Streptosporangium becharense: one gene and its partner. The protein of the gene in region 2 interacts with the protein of the main gene of each other region in a pairwise test. Links are inferred from orthologs where the notes say so. Each region holds a gene or a part of one and is shown on either strand. Other genes may lie near its edges. The genes, in order: ftsZ and rlmN.

Region 1 (7,905 bases), 770 kb from region 2 along the record:
ACTGGTACGTCCGGCGCTCGCGCCGGCGTTTCTGGGCCGGTGACACCGCGGCGTTCGCCACGCTGTACGAGTGCCTGGAGACCGTCACCCGGCTGATGGCACCCGTGGTGCCGTTCACCACCGACCACGTCTGGGACGTCCTCCGTCAGGCCGACGCCCCGGGGTCGGTGCACCTGGCCTCCTGGCCCCGGGCGGACGCCGAACTGCTGGATCCCGCGCTGACGGAGCAGATGGCGCTGGTGCGCCGCCTGGTGGAGCTGGGCCGCTCGGCCCGCGCGGCGAGCGGGGTGAAGACCCGTCAGCCGCTCGGCCGGGCCCTGGTCGGCGCCCCCGGCTGGGCCGGCCTCTCGGCGGAGCTGCGCGAGCTGATCGCCGACGAGCTCAACGTCAAGAACCTGGAGGACCTCTCCGGGATCGGGGCCGACCTGGTGGCGTACACGGTCAAGCCCAACTTCCGGGCGCTGGGCAAGCGGTTCGGCTCGCAGACCAAGCTGGTCGCCGCGGCCGTCACCGCCGCCGACCCCGCGGCACTGGCCGGAGCGCTCCGCTCGGGTTCGCCGGTCACGGTGGACGCGGGCGAGCTGGGCACGGTCGAGCTGGGTGCCGACGACGTGATCGTCACCGAGCAGCCGAGGTCGGGCTGGGCGGTGGAGTCCGGGGCCGGCGAGACCATCGCCCTGGACCTGACCATCACCGACGAGCTGCGCCGCGCCGGCCTGATCCGTGACGTCGTCCGCCTGCTCCAGGACACCCGCAAGTCGACCGGCCTGGCCATCAGCGACCGGATCGACGTCTGGTGGTCCACCGGCGACCCCGAGCTGGCCGAGGCTCTGCGCACCCAGGGCGGCGCCGTGGCCGACGAGGTGCTCGCCGTCTCCTTCACCGAGGGCTCGGCCGACGGCCTGCCCGTCCACCACGACGGCGACCTGGGCCTGACCTTCCAGCTCCGGCGCGTCACGGCCTGACCCCACCGTCCCGCGGCGGCGAACCCCGCCGCGGGCCGGTGGAGGCGGATGTTCCGCCCGGCGGAACGCGAAGACCTCCGGGGATGGAGCACGGCTGCTCCATCCCCGGAGGTCCTCACCGTCGATCGGGTGATCCCCCGCCACCGGCGACGCTCGTGACCGGCGCGCCTAGCGGTCGTTCCGGCAGATCGGGCAGCCGCTCAGACCCGCCTCCTCAGCCTCGGCGCGGGACATGGTCTCCACACCGGTGCCGCCGATGTCGGCGCCCTTGACGATGGGGCAGGAGGCTTCGTGGAAGCGGCGCGTACCAGAGATGATCTTCACTGTCGCGCCGCCCGCCTCGGGCTCCGCCTTCCCCGTTCCGGGGACGGGACGCGGCTCATCCTTGATCACCGGTAGACCGCCGGGCGAGGTGACCTCCTCGTCGCGTTCGTCGTCGGGGCCGGGTGACGCGACCGGGGCCGTGGTCCGGGTCGCCGGCCGCGGCGAGGCGGAGTCGGCCGCCGTCGGCCGCCCGGGTTCGGTCTCGGCCGGCTCCACCGGCTCGGGGTCCTCATCGGCGTCCTCGTCGGCGTGACCCGCGGAGACGGCTCCGCCGGTCTCCGGCTCGTCGTCGACGATCTCGATCTCTCCGGACTCGGGCCCGGCGGACCCGGTCGTCTCGGTCCGGACCGGCTCGGGGTCGGCCCCCGTCGCCCGTGACGGCTCCGGCCCGGCCGCCACAGGCTCGGCCGGGGCCGTTCCGGAGCCCGTGCGGGGCACGGGGCCGGAGCTCTCCCCGGCGTCGGCTACGGGCCCCTCAGCGGCGGCCGGTGAGCCGGACGGCGCGGGACGGCCCGCGGATGCCTCCTCCTGCTCGGAGGGTGTCCCGCCCTCGTCCGCGGACGGTTCGGCGGACTCCGGCGGGAGCGACCGGGTGGCCTCGTCACGGCTGAACCAGTTCGTGGCCGAGGACTCGGCGTGCGGTATCTCGGGGATCGGCGGCAGCACCGGGAACGAGGTCACCGTGGACGCCGAGGACTCGGCGGGCTCCTGCGGCTCGGCCGGCACCTGGGGATCAGCCGGTGCTGAGGGCTCGACCGGCGCAGGGGGCTCGATCGACACCAGCGGCTCGAGGAACACCGTGGGCTCGGCGGACACCTGCGGTTCGGCCGGTTCGGCCGGCGCGGCGGGCTTCGCCGCGCGCAACGGCGGGGCCGCCTCGGACACCGCCGCCTCGGGCCCCGCAGGCCGGGACACCGTGGCCTCGGGCTCCGTGGCCCGGGACACCGCGTTCTCGGCCGCCGCGGGCTGGGGGTCGCGCCTCACCGGCTGCGCCTCGGGGGCGACCGGCGAAGCCTGCGAAGGCCCCTGCCGGGTGACGGGGGTGTACGGCGGGACGAAGCGGGCCGTGGCCTCGTGCCGGTCGGGCTCAGGGGAACCGGGGGGCTGGGAACCGGATGTGCGGGAGTGGGGTTCGTGCGGTCCGGGCTCTCGGGGACCTGACTCCGGGACGCCCCCGGCGGGAGCGGGCTCCCGTGCGGCGGCCGGGGGACCGGCGGTCTCCTTGGCCCCGGGCGGGGCCTCCTGCGGCAGGGGGGCCGCGGTGAACTCGGGCAGGCACGTGGTGCAGGGCGTGAAGCCCTCCTCCCGTGCCTCCTCGTGGGTGAGCTCCTCATGATCCCGGCCGGCCAGCTGGCGGCATCCCGCGATGTGGTAGCGCTTACGCCCGGGAATGACCAGGACGATCGCCTCGGCGCCCAGACCGCCCTGCTTCACGGCGGTGGCCGGACCGGCCGCCGGGCCGCGCCGCGGCTGGGGCGGGACGGTGGCCGCCTGCGGCACACCGGGCGGCACGACCGCCGCCTGCGGCACACCGGGCGGCACCATCCCGTGCGGCGCCGGAGGCCGGTTCGGCACGCCATGCGGCGCGGGGACGGCACCGGGGGGCAACGGCCCCTGAGGGGGCTGGGGCGGAGAGGCCCCGGCGGAAGCGCCGGGGAACAACTCGTGGCGGCGTAACAACGCCCCGATCACCAGGAAGACCGCGGACAGCACACTGACCGCGATCGACCACATGACCAGAAACGGCTTGGTCAGCACGAATCCCGCGATGAGCAGGACGATGGCCGTGAGGACCAGGCCAGCGCTGATGAGGATCACAGAGAGACTCCCGGATGCGGGTCAAGACGATGACCCGACACCTTAGCGGCGGTCGTTGTGCGGACCGTCAACGCCCTGGAAGGCGCCCGAGTGCTGCGACGGCTCGGCACCGCCGAACGGGTTCGGCGCACTCTGCAGGGTGGGCTGGCCGGGGGTCACGGCGTGCGACATCGCCGGAGGACCGCTCACGATCGGGAACCCGCCGCTGCCCTCGGCCGCGACGTTCAGTTCCGCGAGCTGGTTCTCCAGGTACAGCTTCAGGCGGCTGCGATACTCACGCTCGAAGCTGCGCAGTTCCTCGACCTTGCGCTCAAGCTCGTCACGGGTCTGCACCAGGGTGCCCATGGCCTGGCGGTGCCGCTCCTGCGCGTCGCGCTCCAGGGTCTCGGCGCGGGCGCGGGCGTCGCCGATGATCTGCTCGGCCTGGCGGCGGGCCTTGCCCAGGATGTCGTCGGCCTCGCGGCGGGCCCGGGTCACCGTCTCGTCCGCCTCCCGGCGGGCGTCGGCGATCGCCTGATCGGCGGTCTGCTGCGCGAGGGCGAGCACTCGGGCCGCGGTGTCCATGTTGTCCTCGGCCGGGGGCATGCCCATGCCGACGGGAACGGGCTGCTGGTGCTGGACCGGCTCGGGAGCCCGCATCGGCTCCGGCTGGGGCGGCATCATCATCTCCGGCTTGGGCTCGGCGACCGGGGCCGGAGCCATGGCCATGCCCATCCCGCCGGGGACCTTGCCCCGCATGCACTCCGCGAGCTTGGCGCGGAGCTCCTCGTTCTCCTGGATGAGACGGTCCAACTCGGACTCGACCTCATCGAGGAAGGCGTCTACCTCTTCCTCGTCATAGCCCGGCCTGAGCCGGGTCGTACTGAATTGCTTGTTCCGCACATCTGCGGGCGTCAGCGGCATTTCGGTCTCCTTGGCGCGCCTGGAGTCTGTCCGGAGGGACGGTACCCGATCAACGAAGCGCGGACACGAGCTGGATCAAGACCAAGACCACAATGAACAGCACTGTGAAGCTTAGGTCAAAGGCCACCGTACCCAACCGGAGTGGCGGAATGAAACGGCGGAGGAACTTGAGAGGTGGGTCGGTCACCGTGTATACGGCTTCCGCCAGTACCAGGACGACACCCGTGGGGTGCCACTGGCGGGCGAACGCCTGCACCGTCTCCAAGATCATTCTTCCGATCAGCAGGACGAGGTAGATGGACAGGACGAAGACCAAGATCCCGCTAACGATCCCCACGGCCTGCCCCCGCCTCCACTTCGCTCTGCCGCCCTCGGCCCCGTCGGGACCCGTCCGGCCGGTCACTGTTCATGGTGGCACTCTAGCTCTGGTTGAAGAATCCGCGTTCGGCGATTCGAGCCTTGTCCTCGGCGGTCACCTCGACATTGGCTGGGGACAACAGGAACACCTTGTTGGTAACACGTTCAATGCTGCCATGTAGGCCAAAGACAAGACCTGCCGCGAAATCAACGAGCCGCTTTGCGTCACTGTCAACCATCTCGGTCAGATTCATGATGACCGGGGTGCCGTCCCGGAAGTGCTCGCCGATCGTCCGGGCCTCGTTGTAGGTGCGGGGGTGGAGCGTGGTGATGCGGGCCAGATCGGTCGTGCGGCGCTCCAGGACCGCCGTCGCGGGCCGCTGGGCGGGTACGCCGGTCTCGGTGTCGTCGTCGCGCTCGTGGACCGTGCCAGGCCGCTCCTCGACGTCACGCCGGGCCTCTTCGAAGTCGTCGTAGTCGTCGTCGGGGTAACCGTCGTACCTGTCGTAGCGGTCGTCCTCCACAAGACCGAGGTAGACCGCCATCTTGCGCATCGCGCCGGCCATCGCTGCTTCTTCCTCCGTCTTACTTCGATGTGTTCGGGGCGGAACGACACCTTCCTGAACCCATCACCGTTCGACCACTATCCGGGTACGCGGCCGCCAAGGCCCACTTGAAGGGACATTACCTGACGAAGGGCTTCCTGCGACCGAGCAACGCCGTACCGACACGCAGGTGTGTCGCCCCGTTGGCAATGGCCTGGGACATGTCGCCGCTCATGCCCGCGGAGATGACGTCCGCCCCCGGATGGGCCTCTCGCACCTCCTGGGCGATCTCCCTCAGTTTGGCGAAGGCCCGCCCGGGATCCGCGCCGAGCGGCGCGACCGCCATCACCCCGCCCAGCACGAGCCCCTCGGTACCGGCTATCGCCTCGGCCAGCGCGGCGGCCCCGGCGGGCCGTACGCCGCCCCGGTCCGGGTCGTCGTCGAGGGCGATCTGCACCAGGCAGGTGACACGCCGGCCGGCGCCGGCCGCCTCGCGGCCGAGCGCCTCGGCCAGACGCGGGCGGTCGACCGAGTGGACGACGTCGGCGTAGCGGACCACCGAACGGGCCTTGTTGGTCTGCAACTGGCCGACGAAGTGCCAGGAGAGGTTCAGGTCCGCGCACTCGCGGGCCTTGGCCGAAGCCTCCTGGTCGCGGTTCTCCCCCACGTCGGTCACCCCGAGCCCGGCCAGCAGCCGTACGTCCGAGGCCGGGTAGGTCTTGGTCACCGCGATGAGCGTCAGCTCCTTGCGGTCACGGCCGGCGGCCCGGCACGCCTCGGCGATCTCCGCCTCGACGCGCGCCAGCCCGGCCGCGATCTCGTCACGTCGTGTTGTCTCCGTCACATCTCCGCCGCTCGAACGCTGGGAAACCGGCGGAGTCCATTCTCCCCGTCACGGCCGGGTGATCCGTCGCCCACCCGGCCGTGAGCAATGTCACTTCAGGAAGTCGGGGACGTCGAGCTCCTCTTCCTGCTCCTCGAAGATCACCGGACGACGCCGGGCCGGGTCGGGGACCCGGGCCGAGATCGGGGTCGGCTGCGCGGGCTCGGGAGCCGGACGCGGGATCGACACCGGCGGGGCGGACGGCTCCTCCGCGCGCTGCGGCTCGGCCTGTTCCACCGCAGGCGCCGCCGGCGGGGCGGGCGAGATCGCCGGGACGGGCTGAACCGGGTGGATCTGCTGGGCCGGGGGCTCCACCGGCGGCGCCGGGGTGGAGACGGGCCGCACCAGCGGCGGCGCGTGCTCGGCCCGCGGTTCCGGGCGGGGCTCGGCCTTCACCGTGGGCGCCACCGCGCGGACCGCAGGCGCCGCCGGCGGCGAGGCCGCCGGACGCGCGGACTGGGCACGGTTCGCCTGCTGCGGCAGCGGCTTGGGCTGCGGGGCGGGCTCGTCGAAGCCCGCGGCGATCACGGTGACGCGCACCTCGTCGCCCAGGGCGTCGTCGATGACCGTACCGAAGATGATGTTGGCGTCCGGCGCGGCGGCGTTGGAGACGAGCTGGGCCGCCTCGTTGATCTCGAACAGGCCGAGGTCGGAGCCGCCCGCGATGGACAGCAGCACGCCGTGGGCGCCGTCGATGCTGGCCTCCAGCAGCGGGCTGGAGACGGCCATCTCGGCCGCCGCGACCGACCGGTCGTCGCCGCGGGCGTGGCCGATGCCCATGAGCGCCGAACCGGCACCGGACATGACGGACTTCACGTCGGCGAAGTCGAGGTTGATCAGACCGGGCGTGGTGATCAGGTCGGTGATGCCCTGGACACCGGAGAGCAGCACCTGGTCGGCCGCCTTGAAGGCGTCCAGCACGCTCACCTGCCGGTCGGAGATCGACAGCAGCCGGTCGTTCGGGATGACGATGAGGGTGTCGACCTCCTCGCGGAGGGTCTCGATGCCCGCGTCGGCCTGCATCGCCCGCCGCCGGCCCTCGAAGCTGAAGGGGCGGGTCACCACACCTATGGTCAGCGCGCCCAGTGACCGCGCGATGTTGGCGACCACCGGCGCACCCCCGGTGCCCGTGCCGCCGCCCTCACCGGCGGTGACGAACACCATGTCGGCACCCTTGAGGACCTCTTCGATCTCCTCACGGTGGTCCTCGGCGGCCTTTCGCCCGACGTCGGGGTTGGCCCCGGCGCCGAGGCCGCGGGTGAGTTCACGCCCCACGTCGAGCTTGACGTCGGCGTCACTCATCAGCAGCGCCTGGGCGTCGGTATTGATGGCGATGAACTCGACGCCCTTGAGTCCCTCCTCGATCATCCGGTTGACGGCGTTGACTCCGCCTCCGCCGATTCCTACAACCTTGATGACCGCGAGGTAGTTCTGCGGTGCTGCCACGACGAGGGGCCTTTCCGCTCGTTGACTTGCAATTTCATGCGGCACGGGGTCCCGTGCCGTCGTTTCCCAAACCCTCACCCTCAAGTTGAGATTTAGCTTTATGTCAACCTGAGGAGTGATACGGACAGTAGGAGTTGCGCTCCTGGCGGGTCAACTAACCGCGCCGCAAGCGCGCCCGGCGTGTCGCCGGGCGTCCTTTTCGGCGCCGCGCCCGATCCCGGTAGATCATTTCACCGTCACGACGTCGGGTGAACTCACGTCGTAGGTGTCCGCAGGCCGTTTGAGCAGCGTAACGAGGATCTGGGCCTTGTCCGCCGGACGGTCGCCGCCGCCCCACACCACCGCGCGGCCGTCCTTGAGCCGCAGCGACACCGTTTCGGCGGAAGGCGCGAGAACCTCCGCGACCCGGCGGGCCAGATCGTCCGGCAACGCGCCGATGACGGTGAGCCCCGCCCGGGTCGCCGGGTCCGACGGTCCCGGCCGGTCGACACGGAGCACCGGCAACGTCGGCGGCGCGACGTCCCTGGCCTCTATGACGACCCCGTGCCGGTCCATCAGCGCCGACCTGCCCGACACCGGAACCACCGCCACCGGCTCCCGCTCGACGACCTCCACCCGCAGGGTGCCCGGCCAGTTGCGGCCGACCTCCACCGACTCGACCTGG
Region 2 (7,884 bases):
GCACCGCCACCGAGTCCGGCGCGAACGTCTTCGGCATCGACTATTTCGGCCGCCCCGCCTTCCTCGCCCAGTCACCGCAGTTCTTCAAGCAGGCCCTGGTCGGGGTCTTCGAACGGGTCTACGAGGTCGGACCGGTCTTCCGGGCCGAACCGCACGACACCGCGCGACACCTGGCCCAGTACACGAGCCTGGACGCCGAGCTGGGCTTCATCGACGACCACCGCGACGTGATGGCCGTGCTCACCCGCGCGCTGGCCGGCATGCACGCCGCCGCGACCGAACGCGCCGGGGACGCGCTGGCCCTGCTGGGAGTGGAGCCGCCACGGGTACCCGAGGAGATCCCGGCGATCCACTTCGCCGACGCGCAGGAACTGCTGGCCCGGATGACCGGGGAGGACCCGCGCGGAGAACCCGACCTCGCTCCCGCCCACGAGCGGTGGCTGGGCGAGTGGGCACTGCGTGAGCACGGCTCGGAGTTCTTGTTCGTCACCGGCTACCCGATGGTCAAGCGTCCCTTCTACACCCACCCCGACCCCGAGCGGCCGGAGTTCTCCCGGAGCTTCGACCTGCTCTTCCGGGGGCTGGAGCTGGTGACCGGCGGACAGCGTCTGCACCGGCACTCCGACTACCTGGCGGCGCTCACCGCGCGGGGCGACGACCCGGAGGCGTACGCCGGCTACCTGGCGGCCTTCGCCCACGGCATGCCCCCGCACGGCGGCTTCGCCATCGGGCTGGAACGCTGGACCTCCCGCCTGACCGGCGCCGCCAACATCCGGCAGACCACGCTGTTCCCGCGTGACCTGCACCGGCTCAGCCCATGACGTTCTGAGAACCGCCGCGCACCCGGGGAGAACCGGTGCGCGGCGGTCGCGGCCGGGTGCCGGGTAGGGCTCTGCACCGGGCGGGTCGGGTGCCGGCGGAGCGGAGGCTGCTCGGGCTACTCGGCGGCGGCGAGCTGGCCGCAGGCACCGTCGATCTCACGGCCCCGGGTGTCCCGGACCGTCACCGGAACACCGTGGAACTCCAGCCGGCGGACGAAGGCCCGCTCGTCCTCCGGCCGGGAGGCGGTCCACTTCGAACCCGGGGTCGGATTGAGCGGGATCAGGTTGACGTGCACGAGCTTGTTCCTGACCAGCTTGCCGAGCAGGTCCGCCCGCCACTCCTGGTCGTTGATGTCCTTGATCAGCGCATACTCGATGGAGACCCGGCGCTTGGTCTTCGCGGCGTAATCCCAGGCCGCGCCGAGGACCTCGGCGACCTTCCACCGGGTGTTGATCGGCACCAGGGTGTCACGGAGCTCGTCGTCCGGGGCGTGCAACGACAGCGCCAGCGTCACCGACAGCCCCTCGTCGGCGAGCTTGCCGATCGCGGGGACCAGGCCGACCGTGGAGACGGTGATGCCGCGCGCGGAGATGCCCAGGCCGCTCGGAGACGGCTCGACCAGCCGGCGCACCGCGCCGATCACGGCCTTGTAGTTGGCCAGCGGCTCGCCCATGCCCATGAAGACCACGTTGCTCACCCGGCCGGGACCACCCGGGACCTCACCGGCCGCCAGCGCCCGTGCTCCCGCGACGACCTGCTCGACGATCTCGGCGGTGCTCATGTTGCGGGTCAGCCCGGCCTGGCCGGTGGCGCAGAACGGGCAGTTCATCCCGCAACCCGCCTGGGACGACACGCACATGGTGGCGCGGTCGGGATAACGCATGAGGACCGACTCGACCAGCGCGCCGTCGAACAGCCGCCACAGCGTCTTGCGGGTGGTGCCGCCGTCGGTCGTCAGCTCCCGCACCGAGGTCAGCAGCTTGGGGAAGAGCGCGGTGGCGAACTTCTCCCGGGCCGCGGCCGGCAGCTCGGTCATGCGCTCGGGGTCACCGTTGAGCTTCTCGAAGTAGTGCCTGGAGAGCTGGTCGGCACGGAACGGCTTCTCGCCGAGCTCCGCGACCGCGGCCCGGCGCTCGGCCATGGTCAGATCGGCCAGGTGGCGGGCGGGCTTGGCCCGGCGCGGCGCCACGAAGGTGAGCTGGCCGGGTACGGGAGCCCCGGACGGGCTGGCAGTCGACAAGTCCAACGCCTTCTCTCGACGGTTACTCGAAGCGGTGCTCTGATCTAGAGTCCGGAGGTGTGGCGACAATCCGCCCCGCCGGAGAGCGGGGAGACGGCGTCGAGGTGGTGTTCGTCGACGTCAACCCCTACGGGAGCCGAACCCTGACGGTCGAACGCGACGAAACCTCCTCGGTAGCTTACCTGTGCGGGCCCGGAGGCACGGTGCACGGAGCCACCTGGCTCGCCAACCACGGCCCGGCCCCGGACGAGATCGACCAGGAGCGTCTGAACGCGCAGCTGCCCCCGACACTCCCCGGGCCGCACACCCGGCACCCCGGCGGCAGACCGCATCTGGGCCCGCTGCGAGCACTCTGGTTCGAGGAGGGCGACGGCGTCGCCCTGTACGAGAACGACGAGCTGCTCGCCGTCATTCCTGGCTGGGCGGATCCGCGACGCGGCATACCCGGCTACTCCCGCGACGCCCTGGGCGAAACCCCCTTCGCGTGGCCCCTGGAGGAAGCCCACGACGAACTGACACCCAGACTGACCAGGGCACGTGCCTACTGGGACTGGCGCGGCACGGACGGCGCGTGGGCGTCGTACCAGCAGTTCGTGATGGGCCACCTCGACCGCGAACTCGGCTCTCCGGGCAGGTTCTGGGACGCCGGAGGCGGCCGGCTGCCCGCCGTCGGCGTCACCGAGCGCCCGCCGGAGCGCGGCAGGGACCACACCGTCCTGTCCACGGTCGGGATGAGCTGCCAGCGGATGCCCACCGTGGAGCAGTACGTCGACCGGCCCGACGACCAGGCCCGGGTGGAGCTCGTCGCGGCCACCTCGGGCGACCCCCGCGAGGCGGCCCGGTTGTTCCTGTGGCTGGGGCAGTACCCGTGGCACTCGGTCACCTGGCTGGGCCACGGTCACACCGCCACGTGGTACCACCGGCCGGAGACCTTCCCGCTCGGCCCCGCCTACGGCGGCGTGATGATGCTGGCCGGGCTCCCGGGCCTGCCCGACCTGTCGGGTTTCTCCTTCGGCGGGGACGCCGTACGGTGGCTCTGGCTCGTCCCCGTCACACCGGACGAACTACGCCTGGCCGCCGCCGAGGGTCACCGGGCGCTGCTGCCCCGATTATCCGCCGAGCGGCTCACCCGTGCGGGATGACCCGAGCCACCGGGCCACCGCTCGCACCAGTCGTCGAACCGCCGTTCGGACAGCCCCGTGCAGATCTCCCGTGCACCACCGCTCGGCGCCACCACCGGGCCACCGTTCAGACCAGCCGTCATGCGCCACCACCGGGCCACCGTTCAGACCAGCAGAGCCAGCAGGATCCAGACCGGGATCACCGCCGCCACCAATGAGTCGAGACGGTCCATCATGCCGCCGTGACCGGGCAGCACACTGCTCATGTCCTTGACACCGAGGTCGCGCTTGATCACCGACTCGACCAGGTCGCCGAGTGTCGCGAAGACCACCACGACCGCACCGATCAGCACACCCTTCCACACGTCCGCCCCCAGCAGCCACGCCACCAGCCAGCCACCCACCGCCATGCAGGCCAGCGCCGACCCGGCGAAGCCTTCCCAGGTCTTCTTCGGGCTGATCACCGGGGCCATCTTGTGCTTACCGAGGGAGATCCCGGCGAAGTACCCGCCGATGTCGCTGGCGACCGTGGTGGCGATGAAGACGACCACCTGGTCCGCGCCTTCCTGCGGATGGGCCAGCAGCAACGTCACGAACCCGGCGAGCAACGAGGGGTAGACGACGACCAGGACGGTCGCGGCGGCATCACGGACGTACCCCTCGGTCCCTTGGAACATCCGCCACGTCAGCAGGACGAGCACGGTCATCGCGAAGACGCCGACCAGCCAGGAAGTGCCGCCCCAGTAGGCGCCGGTGAGCATGCCGGCCATGCCTGCCAGAACCGGGACCAGCGGAACGTTGATCTCCCTTTCGGCGAACGACCGGACCAGCTCGGTCACGCCGAGCCCCACCGCGGCGATGATCACCGCAAGGAAGAGCTCCTTTACGAAGTAGAGAGAGAAGATGATGACCAGGGCCAGGCCGAGCCCCACCGCCACCGCGACGGGAAGGTTCCGGCCGGTACGGCTACTGCCCGCCACGGGTTCCACAGGGGGTCCTACTTTCATGCATACACAAAATCCCTGCCCCGTACGGACGACCCGCACGGGACAAGGATCATGGCTCAAACCTCGAGCAGCTCGGCTTCCTTGTGCTTGAGCAGTTCGTCGATCTTGGCGACGTGCCTCTGGGTGAGGTCGTCGAGCTCCTTCTCCGCCCGGCGGACATCGTCCTCGCCCGCCTCGCCGTCCTTGACCATCTTGTCGAGGATCTCCTTGGCGTGGCGGCGGATGTTACGCACGGAGACCCTGGACTGCTCCGCCTTGTTCCGGGCGACCTTGATGTACTCCTTGCGGCGCTCCTCCGACAGCTCGGGGAAGGCCACCCGGATGACCTGGCCATCGTTGCCGGGGTTCACGCCGAGGTCCGAGTTGCGGATCGCCTTCTCGATCGCGGCCATCGAGCTCTTGTCGAACGGCTGGATGACGACCATGCGCGCCTCGGGCACATGGAACGAGGCAAGCTGCTGAATGGGGGTGGGCGTACCGTAATACTCGGCGGTGATCTTGTTGAACATCGATGGGGTGACCCGGCCCGTACGGATGCCGGCGAAGTCCTCCTTCGCCACCGACACGGCCTTCTCCATCTTTTCCTCGGCTTCGAGGAGGGTCTCGTCGATCACAGCGGCTCCCTGTCTCCTGGTCGCTCACCACTCCTCACTCGCTTCGCGGCACGTTTCTGCATCGCACACCGCTCAGCTCGCTACGTCGGGCTCGCTCCCTGTCTTCTCGGTCGCTCACCATCCTCACGCACTTCGCGGCACGTTTCTGCATCGCACACCGCTCAGCTCGCTACGTCGGGCTCGCTTCCTGCCTATCGGTCGCTCACCGCTCCTCACTCACTTCGCGGCACACTCCTACGTCGCGCACCACTCCGCTCGCTACGTCGGGCTCGCTTCCTGCCTTCTCGGTCACTCACCATCCTCACGCACTTCGCGTTACGTCACCGCCCGGAGACCCGTGCCGGGCCGCCACGGTGACGTAACGCTCAGTTCGCTGCGTCAGGCTCGCTCCCGTCATCCCGCCGGGCTGACCAGCGTGCCGATCTTCTCGCCACGTACGGCCCGCAGGATGTTGCCCTCACCCATGAGGTCGAAGACCACGATGGGCAGTTTGTTGTCCATGCACAAGCTGATGGCGGTGGCGTCCATGACACCGAGACCGCGGGTCAGCACCTCGCCGTATTCGAGGTGATCGAATCGGACGGCGTCGGGGTTCTTACGGGGATCGGCGTCGTAGACACCGTCCACCTGGGTCCCCTTGAGCAGGGCCTCCGCGCCGATCTCCAGTGCCCGCTGCGCGGCGCAGGTGTCGGTGGAGAAGAACGGCGAGCCGAGGCCCGCCCCGAAGATGACCACACGCCCCTTCTCCAGGTGGCGGATGGCGCGACGGGGCAGGAACGGCTCGGCGACCTGCTGCATGGTGATGGCCGTCTGGACACGGGTGTCGATGCCGCGCTTCTCCAGGAAATCCTGGAGGGCCAGGCAGTTGATGACCGTGCCGAGCATGCCCATGTAGTCGGCCCTGGCCCGGTCCATGCCACGCTCGGACAGCGCGGCACCGCGGAACATGTTCCCGCCGCCCACGACGACCGAGACCTGCACCCCGCCGCGCACCGCCTGGGCGATGGAGTCGGCGAGGTGCCCCACGACGGCCGGGTCGATGCCCAGCGGCTCACCGCCGGCGAACGCCTCGCCGGACAGCTTCAACATCACCCGCTTCCAGCGGAGCGGGTCTGTGGACGACGAAACCGCCGACGTAGCGGGTCCTGGGTTCTCCTGCACGGCGGCGGCCTCCTCGTTTGGTGCTCTGTTCGAAGAGCTGGGATCAAGAATTAAGCCTGGCCGACCTTGAAACGGACGAAGGCCTGGACCTTGACACCGTTCTCGTCGGCGAACTTGGCGACGGACTTCTTGTTGTCCTTGACGAAAGCCTGCTCGAGCAGGGTGAAGTCGCGGTACCAGCCGTTGATGCGACCGTCGACGATCTTGCCGATGGCGGCCTCGGGCTTGCCCTCCTCGCGGGTCATCTCCTCGAAGAGCGCGCGCTCCTTCTCGATGACGTCGGCAGGGACCTCAGCCGGGCTGAGGTACTTGGGGGCCATCGCGGCGGCGTGCTGCGCGATGTCCTTGGCGACCTCGGCGTTGGCGGTGTCGAGCTGCACGAGCACACCGACCGCCGGGGGCAGCTGGGGGTCGGTCTTGTGCATGTAGGAGCCGATGAAACCGCCGTCGAGCACCGCGAAGCGACGGATCTCGATCTTCTCGCCGAGCGCGGCGTTGGCCTCGTCCAGGTGCGTCTTGACGGTCTTGCCGCCGAACTCCGACTCCAGCAGCGCGGGAACGTCGGCGGGACGGGTGGCCAGGATGTGCTCGACGACCTGGGCCGCGAGCTCCTGGAAGCGCTCACCCTTGGCGACGAAGTCGGTCTCGCAGTTGAGCTCCAGCAGCGCGGCGGTGGAGTCGCCCTCCTGCTTCAGGGCGACCAGGCCGTTGGAGGCGGTGCGGGTCTCACGCTTGCCGACGTCCTTGGCACCCTTGAGGCGGAGGATCTCGACGGCGCGGTCGAAGTCGCCCTCGGACTCCTCCAGGGCCTTCTTGCAGTCCATCATGCCGGCGGCGGTCAGCTCACGAAGCCGCTTGACGTCGGCCATGTTCACGGAAGCCATTGTCTTTTCCTCGTGGGAATCGTCGTGGATCGGGTGGGTGTACCCCATCTGGGCACACCCACCCGTGAGAAGTCGTACGGGTCGTACGGCCAGGCCGTACGAGGAGGACCTAGGCCTGCTTCTCGGCGCTCTCGGCGTCGCCCTCGGCCGCGGGGGCCTCGGCGGCCGGAGCGACCTCGGCCTCGGCCTCGGCAGCCGGAGCCTCCGCGGTCTCGGCCTCGGCCTCGGCCGGAGCCTCCTCGCTGCGGGTCAGCAGCTCCTGCTCCCACTCGGCCAGCGGCTCGGCGCCACCGGCGACGGCCGGCTTGTCGTCACCGCGGTTGGCGCCCGCGCGGGCCATGAGGCCGGCGGCCACGGCGTCGGCGACGACGCGGGTCAGCAGGCCGACGGCGCGGATGGCGTCGTCGTTACCCGGGATCGGGTAGTCGACCTCGTCGGGGTCGCAGTTGGTGTCGAGGATGGCGACGACCGGGATGTTGAGCTTGCGGGCCTCGCTGATCCCGATGTGCTCCTTCTTGGTGTCGACGACCCACACCGCGCTGGGGATCCGGGACATGTCGCGGATACCGCCGAGGGTGCGCTCCAGCTTCTCCTTCTCGCGGCGGCGCATGAGGAGCTCCTTCTTCGTGAGGCCGGAACCGGCCACGTTGTCGAAGTCGAGCTCCTCCAGCTCCTTCAGGCGCTGAAGCCGCTTGTGCACGGTGGAGAAGTTGGTGAGCATGCCACCCAGCCAGCGCTGGTTGACGTACGGCATGCCGACACGGGACGCCTGCTCGGCGATGGCCTCCTGCGCCTGCTTCTTCGTGCCGATGAACATGATCGTGCCACCGTGCGCGACGGTCTCCTTGACGAAGTCGTAGGCGCGGTCGATGTACGACAGCGACTTCTGGAGGTCGATGATGTAGATGCCGTTGCGCTCGGTGAAGATGAAGCGCTTCATCTTCGGGTTCCAGCGGCGAGTCTGGTGGCCGAAGTGGACGCCGCTCTCAAGCAGCTGTCGCATGGTGACGACGGGGGTGGACATGTGATTGTCCT

What was found.
Region 1: the proteins of rlmN (region 2) and ftsZ interact in binary tests that used the Escherichia coli proteins (3 or more experiments, as listed by UniProt). The link is inferred for Streptosporangium becharense from one-to-one orthologs.

What each region holds. Positions count from the first base shown.
Region 1 is NZ_JACHMP010000001.1:1,573,888-1,581,792, forward strand. What follows is about bases 5,045-7,903. They hold ftsZ (cell division protein FtsZ), read right to left. Parts: upstream 7,242-7,903; coding sequence 5,847-7,241; downstream 5,045-5,846. Other genes in these bases: F4562_RS06740 (YggS family pyridoxal phosphate-dependent enzyme), read right to left, coding at 5,052-5,756; F4562_RS06750 (cell division protein FtsQ/DivIB), read right to left, coding at 7,467-7,903. Outside these bases: ileS (isoleucine--tRNA ligase), read left to right, coding at 1-965; F4562_RS06720 (hypothetical protein), read right to left, coding at 1,134-3,107; F4562_RS06725 (DivIVA domain-containing protein), read right to left, coding at 3,150-4,010; F4562_RS06730 (YggT family protein), read right to left, coding at 4,060-4,347; F4562_RS06735 (cell division protein SepF), read right to left, coding at 4,430-4,933; more of F4562_RS06750, read right to left, coding at 7,904-7,905. UniProt on the Escherichia coli protein: Essential cell division protein that forms a contractile ring structure (Z ring) at the future cell division site. The regulation of the ring assembly controls the timing and the location of cell division.
Region 2 is NZ_JACHMP010000001.1:2,351,549-2,359,432, forward strand. Bases 1-2,838 are described here. They hold rlmN (dual-specificity RNA methyltransferase RlmN), read right to left. Parts: upstream 2,063-2,838; coding sequence 938-2,062; downstream 1-937. Other genes in these bases: aspS (aspartate--tRNA(Asn) ligase), read left to right, coding at 1-821; F4562_RS10050 (suppressor of fused domain protein), read left to right, coding at 2,122-2,838. Outside these bases: more of F4562_RS10050, read left to right, coding at 2,839-3,204; F4562_RS10055 (phosphatidate cytidylyltransferase), read right to left, coding at 3,348-4,163; frr (ribosome recycling factor), read right to left, coding at 4,247-4,804; pyrH (UMP kinase), read right to left, coding at 5,198-5,893; tsf (translation elongation factor Ts), read right to left, coding at 6,016-6,849; rpsB (30S ribosomal protein S2), read right to left, coding at 6,959-7,873.